2 regions of the Providencia sp. PROV_01 genome follow, and region 1 is predicted to be linked to the other one. Evidence: predicted binding sites of a transcription regulator. Region 1 holds the regulator's gene; the other holds the start of a gene.

Region 1 (5,159 bases):
GAACTCGGCACAGGCACAAGTTAAACCCACGGCAGTTACCATACAGGCAACAAAGATTAATACCGCAAGGAAGAAGCTACCGTAATTACCAAAAGTATATTGAACATAGGTATGTAAAATATCAGCGCCATCAGCAGGGTTTGGAATTAACGAACCGCTATTCTCACCAAGCTTAAACAAGGACAAATAGACCAGAGTTAATAATACCCCTGCAATTAACCCTGCCCACATAGTGTAACGGGTTAATAGTGAAGAGTTTTCGATACCCCTTGAACGCGCCGCATTAACAATAACGATACCAAATACCATAGCACCAAGGGTATCCATAGTTAGATAACCATTGATAAAGCCATTCGAGAAAGCCATCTCACGGTATTCTATTGTAGAAGGGATCGGATCCCCCGCAGGCCACATGACAGCCGCAATACCCAAAATAGCCAAGGCTAACATTTTTACAGGTGCTAAAATGTGCCCAACGCTATCGAGCAGTTTTCCGGGATATAGTGAAATACCGATAACTAAAACGAAGTAAACTACGCTGTAGATAAGTAACAGCATATCGGACTCACCACCGAATAAAGGTGCGATACCGACTTTATAGGATACAGTCGCCGTTCTTGGCGTTGCAAATAGAGGCCCTACAGACAAATAAGCAACAACCGCCAATAGTAACCCTGCCGTTTTGCCAACGGGTGTACTGAGCGCTTCAATGCCCCCACCCACTTTAGCTAGCGCAATAACGGTTAAAACAGGTAAACCCACGCCTGTAACCAAAAACCCTAGTGCCGCAGTCCAAACTTGTTCCCCTGCCTGCAAGCCAACCATGGGGGGAAAGATAATGTTTCCTGCCCCTACGAATAACGCAAAAGTCATAAAGCCTAATGCGATGATATCTCTTGATGATAAACGATGAGCCATATTATGTTATTTTTAAGTGACAAAATAGAAAATTATGGGTTTACACTTAGCAACCCTTTGAAATATATATAGCGAGATAGAATTCTGATAAACATACTGTTAACAATATAAAAAAGCATGTTTGTTTGTATCATACGAAATGAAAAGTCAAAAAACAGAAAAATTCGCCAATAACTGACAACAAGTAGAACTTTTATAGGGCAAAAAGGCAATAGCAAACCGAAAAACAAGAATAAATAACTAAACTAATTTTCAGAACTAGTGATTACTTTCAGTAAAATCCCAATACTCGTTATATGCTTTGCTCGAAAAATGAACAACTCGTCTTTTTCTGGTGATTAAAATTGATTATTTAACAGAATATATAATTAATGTGATAGCAATAATCAGCATTAAATATATATGTTTTGAATTTAATACAGGTATGGATTGATAAATAGAAATAATCCACTTTATTAATATTTTGATTATATTAACAAAGTGGAATTATTTACCCATTTTTAAGTTTTTTGTCATCAACAATAAATACTGGCGGTAAAGTAAATGAAAACTCACTCCCTTTACCTAATTGACTTGTTACCACCAATTGGCTGCTATGGTGCTGTAATGCATGTTTAACAATAGCCAACCCAAGGCCGGTACCTCCACCGCCTTGGCGGGAGCGTGCTTTATCTACCCGATAAAACCGTTCTGTCAAACGAGGAATATGCTCTGTAGGTATCCCTTGCCCGTTATCTCTCACACTAAAACGAGCACCCTGACCATTTCTTTGCCATTCAACCCAAATTTTGGTGCCTTCTGGCGTATGGCTGATTGCGTTATAGACTAAATTCGCCACTGCACTTCGTAATTGTTCTTCATTACCATGGACACGCAATTTTTCATCAACATGAAATTCAAACTGGTGGCGCCCTTGGCTTAAACTTAACGCTTCTTGCTCAATCATTTTGAGAATGACAGGGATATTCACTTGCTCATCAAGGTTAATTTGAGGAGCAATTTCTATACGTGATAACTGCAAAAGCTGTTTAACCAAGTTATCCATACGATGAGTTTGCTCTTGCATGACATGCAGTGCTTTTTTATTGGCCGCAGTGACATTTTCTTGGTCATCCATGACTTCAAGGTAGCCTTGAATGACAGTAAGAGGAGTTCGTAATTCATGGCTTACATTCGCAAAGAAGTCCCTACGGGCCTTTTCCAAACGGCGTTTTTCTGTCACATCTCGAGCTACCATCAATAACTGCCCTTCGGTATACGGCAAGATACGAAATTCAACAATTTCACCACTATTGAGCTCGATAGTCAGCGCTTGGTCATAACGCTTAATGGTGAAGTATCGGCTAAAATCTGGGTAACGTAATAAATTAAAAATATGTTGGCCATTATCTTCAGGCCAACGGAAACCGAGTAAAGCCTGCGCATGACGATTACACCAGAAGATATTCCCTTCTGTTGTCATCATAACCACGGCATCAGGTAGTGATTCTGCACCACTACGAAACCGTTTAATTAACTGGCCTAGCTCACGACGGCGTTTACGATTACGTTGTTGCATCTGGTAGATGCCATAAAATATCGGTTCCCACCCTCCTTTCCCCTCGGGTGGTAACATGCTTTTATCGAGCCACAACCAGTAAGAAAGTTTAAGTAGGTTATACCCATGCCATGTCAGTGCAGCAAGTAGCGATATCACTAATAGCCACGCTAGGTGGCCAATAAAAACCGATAAGATAAGGGCGGGTAAGATAAATAAAAACAGCCCCCAAATCAGCTGCTTAATCGATAAACGTTCAAGCACGCATGCCTCTCCCTTTGTGGTTTTTAGTAACGGATAGAAAAACGATAACCTGTACCGCGTACAGTTTGTACCATTTTATCATGACCTTCCGTCTCTAGTGCCTTTCTTAACCGCCGAATATGGACATCAACGGTTCTATCTTCCACATACACATTGGCTCCCCATACATAATTTAGTAGCTGTTCTCTACTATATACGCGTTCAGGGTGAGTCATGAAGAAATGCAGTAATTTATATTCAGTTGGCCCCATATCGATAGGGATTTCATTGCTGGTCACACGATGAGAAGTAGGGTCTAACGTTAACCCATTCATTTCAATAATATCTTCCGTCGCCATTGGTGAAATACGACGTAAAATTGCCTTTACCCGAGCGATTAATTCCTTTGGTGAAAACGGCTTAATCAGATAGTCATCCGCGCCAACTTCCAAACCTTTTACGCGGTCTTCTTCTTCTCCTCGTGCGGTTAACATCATGACAGGAACGTCACGTGTTGCGCTATCACGCTTCATATGCTTAATTACTTGGATACCGGAGCCCCCTGGGATCATCCAATCCAGTAGTACGAGATCGGGTAGAGGGTCAACGAGTTGTGCAATCGCACTGTCATAATCATCAGCTTCAATAGGCTGAAAACCATTCTGTTCTAATACAAAACAAACCATTTCTCGGATGGGCGCTTCATCTTCAACAACTAGAATGCGTCTTGCCATGATTGTTCCTGTAAAATTAAGAAGACATTTAAAATGTGAAAGTATTATGCGTCACTTTTATGACAGAATTATGAATATCAATGAGCAAAACTCATATTAATCTTTATTTTAGCGGTTAAATGTCATTTAAGTGAAATATTTCCGCAACATGGTAATAAAGCCGCAAACATCCCTCAACGAGTTATCTGGATCAGGTATACTTAGTTATCGAACGCTCGTGCACATTATTGTTGATAGGAATTGATAGCTCATGCGCATTATTCATACTTCAGACTGGCACCTTGGTCAGTATTTTTTTACCAAAAGCCGTGCGCCTGAGCACCAACATTTCTTGAATTGGCTCGTTGAACAAGTGGAATTACATCACGTTGATGCAGTCATCGTTGCTGGTGATATCTTCGATACAGGCTCTCCGCCTAGCTATGCACGTGAACTGTACAACAAATTTATTGTTGATTTACAAAAAACAGGCTGCCAATTAGTCATTTTAAGCGGTAATCACGACTCAGTTTCTGTACTCAATGAATCAAGTGCTCTACTTCGTTACTTAAATACACAAGTCATTACGTCGGGAAGTGAGCCCCATGTTGTTACCTTAGTCAATAAACAGGCTCAACCTATTGGTTTAGTCTGTGCCATTCCTTTTTTACGCCCTCGAGATATTCAACTAAGTATTGCAGGACAAAATATTGAAGAGAAACAACGCTCGCTGCAAACAGCTATTCATGATCATTACCAAGCCAGCTACCAACTCGCGCTAGAACAGCGAACCGCTTTGGGGCTGGATATTCCAATTATTGCAACAGGCCATTTAACTGTTGTCGGCGCAGCCTTAACTGACTCTGTACGAGATATTTATATTGGTACGTTAGATGCGTTTCCTTCAGGGGCTTTTCCGCCTGCTGACTATATCGCCCTTGGCCATATTCACCGGTCCCAAGTGATTGGAGGACAAGAAAATATTCGCTACTGCGGTTCACCTATTGCATTGAGCTTTGACGAAACAACACAACAAAAAAGTGTCTGCCTTGTTGAATTCAGCGGAAGTGAATTGACTCAAATCACACCACTGGAAATCCCGACTATTCAGCCATTACAAAGTATTAAAGGCTCCTTAAACCAAATAGAACAGCAATTAGAGATATGGAAAGATTACCAAGGTGATAAACCGGTTTGGCTTGATATTGAAGTTGCTTCACAAGATTACCTCGCTGATATCCAACAACGTATTGAAGCTTTGACACAAGACCTCCCAGTCGAAGTCGTAATACTACGCCGTGCACGCAAGCAAATACAGGGACAAAGCCAAACCTTGGCCAATGAAACATTGAGTGAACTCACCGTAGAAGACGTTTTTTTACGCCGCCTTGCTCAAGAGTCTTTAGAAGATCCTGAGCGTGAACAGCGTCTATTCCAGCTATTTCAACAATCTTATGACGCATTGCAACTGAGCAAGGAAAGTTAATATGAAAATTTTAAGTTTACGTTTAAAAAATATTAACTCTCTTAGAGGTGAATGGAAAATTGATTTCACTGAAGAGCCATTTGCTAGCAATGGCCTGTTTGCCATTACGGGTGCCACCGGTGCAGGAAAAACGACCTTATTAGATGCGATTTGCCTCGCGCTTTATCACCGAACACCGCGTTTAAAAACCATTTCTAATGCACAAAATGAACTGATGACTCGCCATACAGGGGAATGCCTCGCGGAGGTAGAGTTTGAGGTC
Region 2 (5,159 bases), 470 kb from region 1:
GGTTTTTCGCTATACCTTAACGATTTTTCTCACCATTTTTGCCGGGGTATGGTTGTATATACGCTACCAAAACAAGCCGTTGCTTGAATTGGAGTATCATGCAGGTGAAGTTGGTAAAGGGGTAATTTTGCCCCCAATGCAAGAAAAAGGCGCCACCGAGGTTAGGGCCGCCATCCGTTCTTTTAACCACATGGCAGCAGGGATTAAAACCTTAGAAAATGATCGAACTGTCTTAATGGCAGGGGTAAGCCATGACCTAAGAACACCTTTAACCCGTATTCGTTTAGCAACAGAGATGATGAGCCCAGAAGATAGCTATCTGGCGGAATCAATTAATAAAGATATTGAAGAGTGTGATGCGATTATCGGTCAATTCATGTCCTACCTGAAAACAGGTCAAGAAATGGATATGGAATTCTGTGACCTTAACGCTATTTTAATGGACGCGGTGAACTCAGAAAGCAATGTCATCGGTGAAATTGAAACCGCACTTGAGCCCGGCTCAATGATTGTTAATGGTAACCCATTAGCGATCAAACGCGCTATTACGAACATGATAGTTAATGCATACCGCTATGGTAATGGCTGGATCAAGGTCAGTAGTGGTAAAACGGAAGACTCAGTTTGGTTCCAAGTTGAAGACGATGGCGCAGGTATCAAAGAAGAAGATATTCACCGCCTGTTCCAGCCATTTGTGCAAGGTGAAAAAGCCCGTAGCAACAAAGGAACAGGGTTAGGTCTAGCGATTATTCGTCGAATTGTTGATGCTCACGAAGGGAGCATTGAGATTCATAAAAGTGAGCGTGGCGGGTTTGCTATTAGGGCTTTGCTTCCTCTTAAAGAGAAAGAAGACTAAATACTCTTCACACTTTGCGCGGCAGCGTTGTTGGCTGCGTTCGGCTACTCGGGTCACATACTTGTGTATGCTCCCCGAGATATCCTCGCTTGCCGCCTAGCTGCAACACAAATTGTTTTGAGTATTACTTTATAGTTGCAGGATAAAAATATTTTTCGCTTTTATGACAGTCTGTCATTTTTCTTTTTGATATTAGTTTTGAAATTTTGTTTTTATAACTAATTGAATTTTAAGTTGTAAAATTGTATTTTTCTTCGTTTTTGTTTTCTCGCCAGTGAAAAAATCAGCAATTGTCATAAAACTGTCATAAAAACGACATGTTGTCGTAACTAAATTGTCCTATTTTTCCTACCGTGACATACACCCAACAATTTTATACTTGATTGTTTCTATACATCCCCGGAGGGATTATGAAAATGACGCGTACCACCTTAGCAAGCGTAATGGCAGCAACTTTATCTCTGACTGCAATGTCTTCTTTTGCTGCTACCAGCCTGACCGGAGCTGGCGCGACCTTTCCTGCTCCTGTTTATGCGAAGTGGGCAGATTCTTATCAGAAAGAAACAGGTAATAAAGTAAACTATCAGGGGATTGGTTCTTCTGGTGGTGTCAAACAAATTAATGCAAAAACAGTTGATTTCGGAGCTTCTGACGCCCCATTAACTGATGAAAAACTCAAAGAAGATGGCTTATTCCAGTTCCCTACGGTTATCGGTGGTGTGGTACTGGCTGTAAATGTAAAAGGCATTGAGTCTGGGCAATTGACTTTAGATGGCAACACATTAGGTGATATCTATTTAGGTAAAATCACTAAATGGAATGACCCAGCAATCGCTAAATTGAATCCAAATGTGAGTTTACCAGACCAAGCTATCGCAGTCGTTAGACGTTCTGACGGTTCGGGTACTACGTTCGTATTCACGAGCTACCTTGCTAAAGTAAGCGCAAGCTGGAAATCAGACGTTGGTGCGGGCTCTACCGTTAACTGGCCGAAAAATAGCGTAGGTGGTAAAGGGAATGATGGCGTTGCAGCTTTCGTACAGCGTCTACCAGGTTCTATCGGTTATGTTGAATATGCATACGCAAAACAGAACAACCTTGCGTATACTAAATTAATCTCCGCTGATGGCGAAGCGGTTTCACCAACGGGTGAAAGCTTCAGCGCAGCAGCGAAGAAAGTGGACTGGTCTAAATCTTTTGCTCAAGATTTAACAAACCGTGATGGTGCGAATGCATGGCCGATAACCTCAACCACATTCATCTTAGTTCACAAGCAGCAAGAGAATGCGGAAAAAGGCAAAGCGGTTCTTGATTTCTTCAACTGGGCTTATGATAAAGGTGGTAAACAAGCGGAAGCACTAGATTACGCAATTTTACCTCAAGAAGTCGTGACCGCAGTACGTGCAGCATGGAAAACAGAAGTTAAAGATAGCCAAGGTAAAGCATTATTCTAGGTGAACTTAGGTTTTCTAAGTGCACTTAGGGTTGGAAATGGCGGGTAAGTGCTGAGGAACAGAGCTTACCCGCTCATCGTTGTAACGCAATCCTGTAGAAAAGAGCAGGAATGAAATGAGAACAAAGCGCATGGCCGAGAAAACAACGGCATTTAGAGCTCCCAGCAAATCAGGTGATGTGATTTTTAGTGCACTGGTAAAGATTGCCGCGCTCATCACTTTGTTAATGCTCGGAGGCATTATTATTTCCCTTATTTTTGCATCTTGGCCAAGTATGCAGAAGTTTGGGTTTTCGTTTTTGTGGACCAAAGAGTGGGATGCTCCGGCGGAAGAATTCGGTGCTCTTGTGCCTATTTATGGCACTATCGTTACATCGTTAATTGCTCTGATTATCGCAGTACCCGTTAGTTTTGGTATAGCACTATTCCTAACCGAGCTGGCTCCCAATTGGCTAAAACGTCCTCTTGGTATCGCGATTGAACTCCTTGCTGCTATCCCAAGTATCGTTTATGGGATGTGGGGGTTATTTGTCTTTGCACCTTTGTTTGCAGAGTATTTCCAAGAACCAGTTGGTAATGTGATGTCGAGTGTGCCGATTGTCGGTGAACTATTTTCAGGGCCTGCATTCGGAATCGGTATTTTAGCAGCGGGGATTATCCTCGCGATTATGATTATTCCCTATATTGCGTCAGTGATGCGCGATGTATTTGAACAAACTCCTGTGATGATGAAAGAGTCAGCCTACGGGATTGGCTGTACAACATGGGAAGTGATTTGGAATATCGTGCTGCCGTATACCCGCAATGGGGTAATCGGTGGAGTGATGTTAGGTCTTGGCCGTGCACTGGGTGAAACCATGGCGGTTACTTTCGTGATTGGTAATACTTACCAACTTGATAGCGCATCACTGTTTATGCCTGGAAACAGTATTACCTCAGCACTGGCAAATGAATTTGCGGAAGCTGAGAGCGGCTTACATACCTCGGCCTTGATGGAACTTGGACTGATCCTGTTTGTTATCACTTTTATTGTGTTAGCGATTTCCAAGTTAATGGTCATGCGTCTTGCGAAAAATGAGGGCCGTTAAAATGTCGATATCTCAACCTATCGCAGTGAATGAAAAAGAACGAGCTCGTCGTCAAGCGTGGCGTCGCCAAGTTAACAGAATGGCACTACTTGTCTCGATGTTAACTATGGCTTTCGGCTTGTTCTGGTTAGTGTGGATTTTATTTTCTACAGTCACTAAAGGGATTGATGGCATGTCCCTCAATCTGTTTACTGAAATGACTCCACCACCTAATACGGAAGGTGGCGGGTTGGCAAATGCCATCGTAGGTAGTGGCTTATTAATCTTATGGGCGACAGTTATCGGTACGCCTTTAGGGATTTTAGCGGGAATTTATTTAGCTGAATATGGGCGTAAGTCATGGTTAGCTTCAGTCACCCGCTTTATTAATGACATTTTATTATCAGCTCCATCTATCGTTGTAGGGTTGTTTGTGTACACCATTGTGGTTGCTCAAATGCAGCACTTCTCGGGTTGGGCTGGGGTCGTGGCGCTTGCATTGCTGCAAATTCCGATTGTTATTCGAACTACTGAAAATATGTTGAAATTAGTTCCGGATAGCTTGCGTGAAGCCGCTTATGCACTTGGCACACCAAAATGGAAAATGATTTTATCTATTACGCTAAAAGCGTCTGTGTCAGGGATTATCACTGGGATCTTGCTTGCAATTGCACGTATTGCTGGGGAAACCGCACCGCTTCTGTTTACTTCACTGTCAAATCAGTTCTGGAGTACAGATATGAGCGAGCCAATTGCCAACTTACCAGTGACAATCTTCAAATTTGCAATGAGCCCATTCTCTGAATGGCAAGAGCTTGCATGGGCTGGGGTTCTGTTAATTACCTTATGTGTCCTGCTGATTAACATCATTGCACGTGTTGTTTTCGCACAGAAAAAACACTAAGCGCCAGATAAATAAAGATTTAGAGAGAAAAGCAAACCATGATTAATGCAAACGATATTGCAAATAGTAAAATTAAAGTACGTGACCTCAACTTCTATTATGGCAAGTTTCACGCACTGAAAAATATCTCTTTAGACATTGAAAAAAATAAAGTGACTGCATTTATCGGCCCATCAGGCTGTGGTAAATCGACGTTATTACGCACCTTCAATAAAATGTATGAATTGTATGGCGAGCAGCGCGCAGAAGGTGAAATTTTACTGGATGGCCAAAACATCCTGACTGATAAACAAGATATTGCGTTATTGCGCGCGAAAGTCGGAATGGTTTTCCAAAAACCAACACCATTCCCGATGTCTATTTATGACAACATTGCATTTGGTGTGCGTTTATTTGAGAAGTTATCCCGTGTGGAAATGGATGAGCGCGTGCAGTGGGCGTTAACAAAGGCGGCATTATGGAATGAAACCAAAGATAAGTTACACCAAAGTGGTTATAGCTTGTCGGGTGGCCAGCAACAGCGTCTCTGTATTGCTCGTGGTATTGCTATTCGCCCTGAGGTTTTATTGCTAGATGAACCCTGTTCCGCTCTAGACCCTATTTCAACTGGTCGAATTGAAGAACTGATTAGTGAATTAAAATCAGAATACACCGTGGTGATTGTTACCCACAATATGCAACAAGCAGCACGCTGTTCTGACTATACGGCTTTCATGTATTTAGGGGAGTTAGTCGAGTTTAACCATACTGACAAAATGTTTACTACCCCAGAAATGAAGCAAACTGAAGATTATATTACTGGCCGCTACGGTTGATATGGAGCCGACGATGGATACGCTGAATCACAACAAACATATATCGGGGCAGTTCAATGCTGAA

What was found. Region 1 encodes PhoB, which activates phosphate uptake and scavenging genes when phosphate is short. Its sites were predicted from a motif close to CTGTCATAAAACTGNCNNAT; they were not measured.
Region 2: pstS (phosphate ABC transporter substrate-binding protein PstS) is a predicted target of PhoB. The motif match lies at 1,147-1,166, and genes of this name have one in related genera.

Annotation. Positions count from the first base shown of each region.
Region 1 is NZ_JBRFKD010000002.1:1,081,729-1,086,887, reverse strand. Features, by position in the region: gene brnQ (branched-chain amino acid transport system II carrier protein) at 1-918, opposite strand, end outside; gene phoR (phosphate regulon sensor histidine kinase PhoR) at 1,409-2,719, opposite strand; gene phoB (phosphate regulon transcriptional regulator PhoB) at 2,743-3,432, opposite strand; gene sbcD (exonuclease subunit SbcD) at 3,683-4,897, shown strand; gene ACU696_RS05495 (AAA family ATPase) at 4,899-5,159, shown strand, end outside.
Region 2 is NZ_JBRFKD010000002.1:608,923-614,081, forward strand. Features, by position in the region: gene envZ (two-component system sensor histidine kinase EnvZ) at 1-856, shown strand, start outside; gene pstS (phosphate ABC transporter substrate-binding protein PstS) at 1,267-2,310, shown strand; gene pstC (phosphate ABC transporter permease PstC) at 2,441-3,397, shown strand; gene pstA (phosphate ABC transporter permease PstA) at 3,399-4,280, shown strand; gene pstB (phosphate ABC transporter ATP-binding protein PstB) at 4,319-5,095, shown strand; gene phoU (phosphate signaling complex protein PhoU) at 5,109-5,159, shown strand, end outside.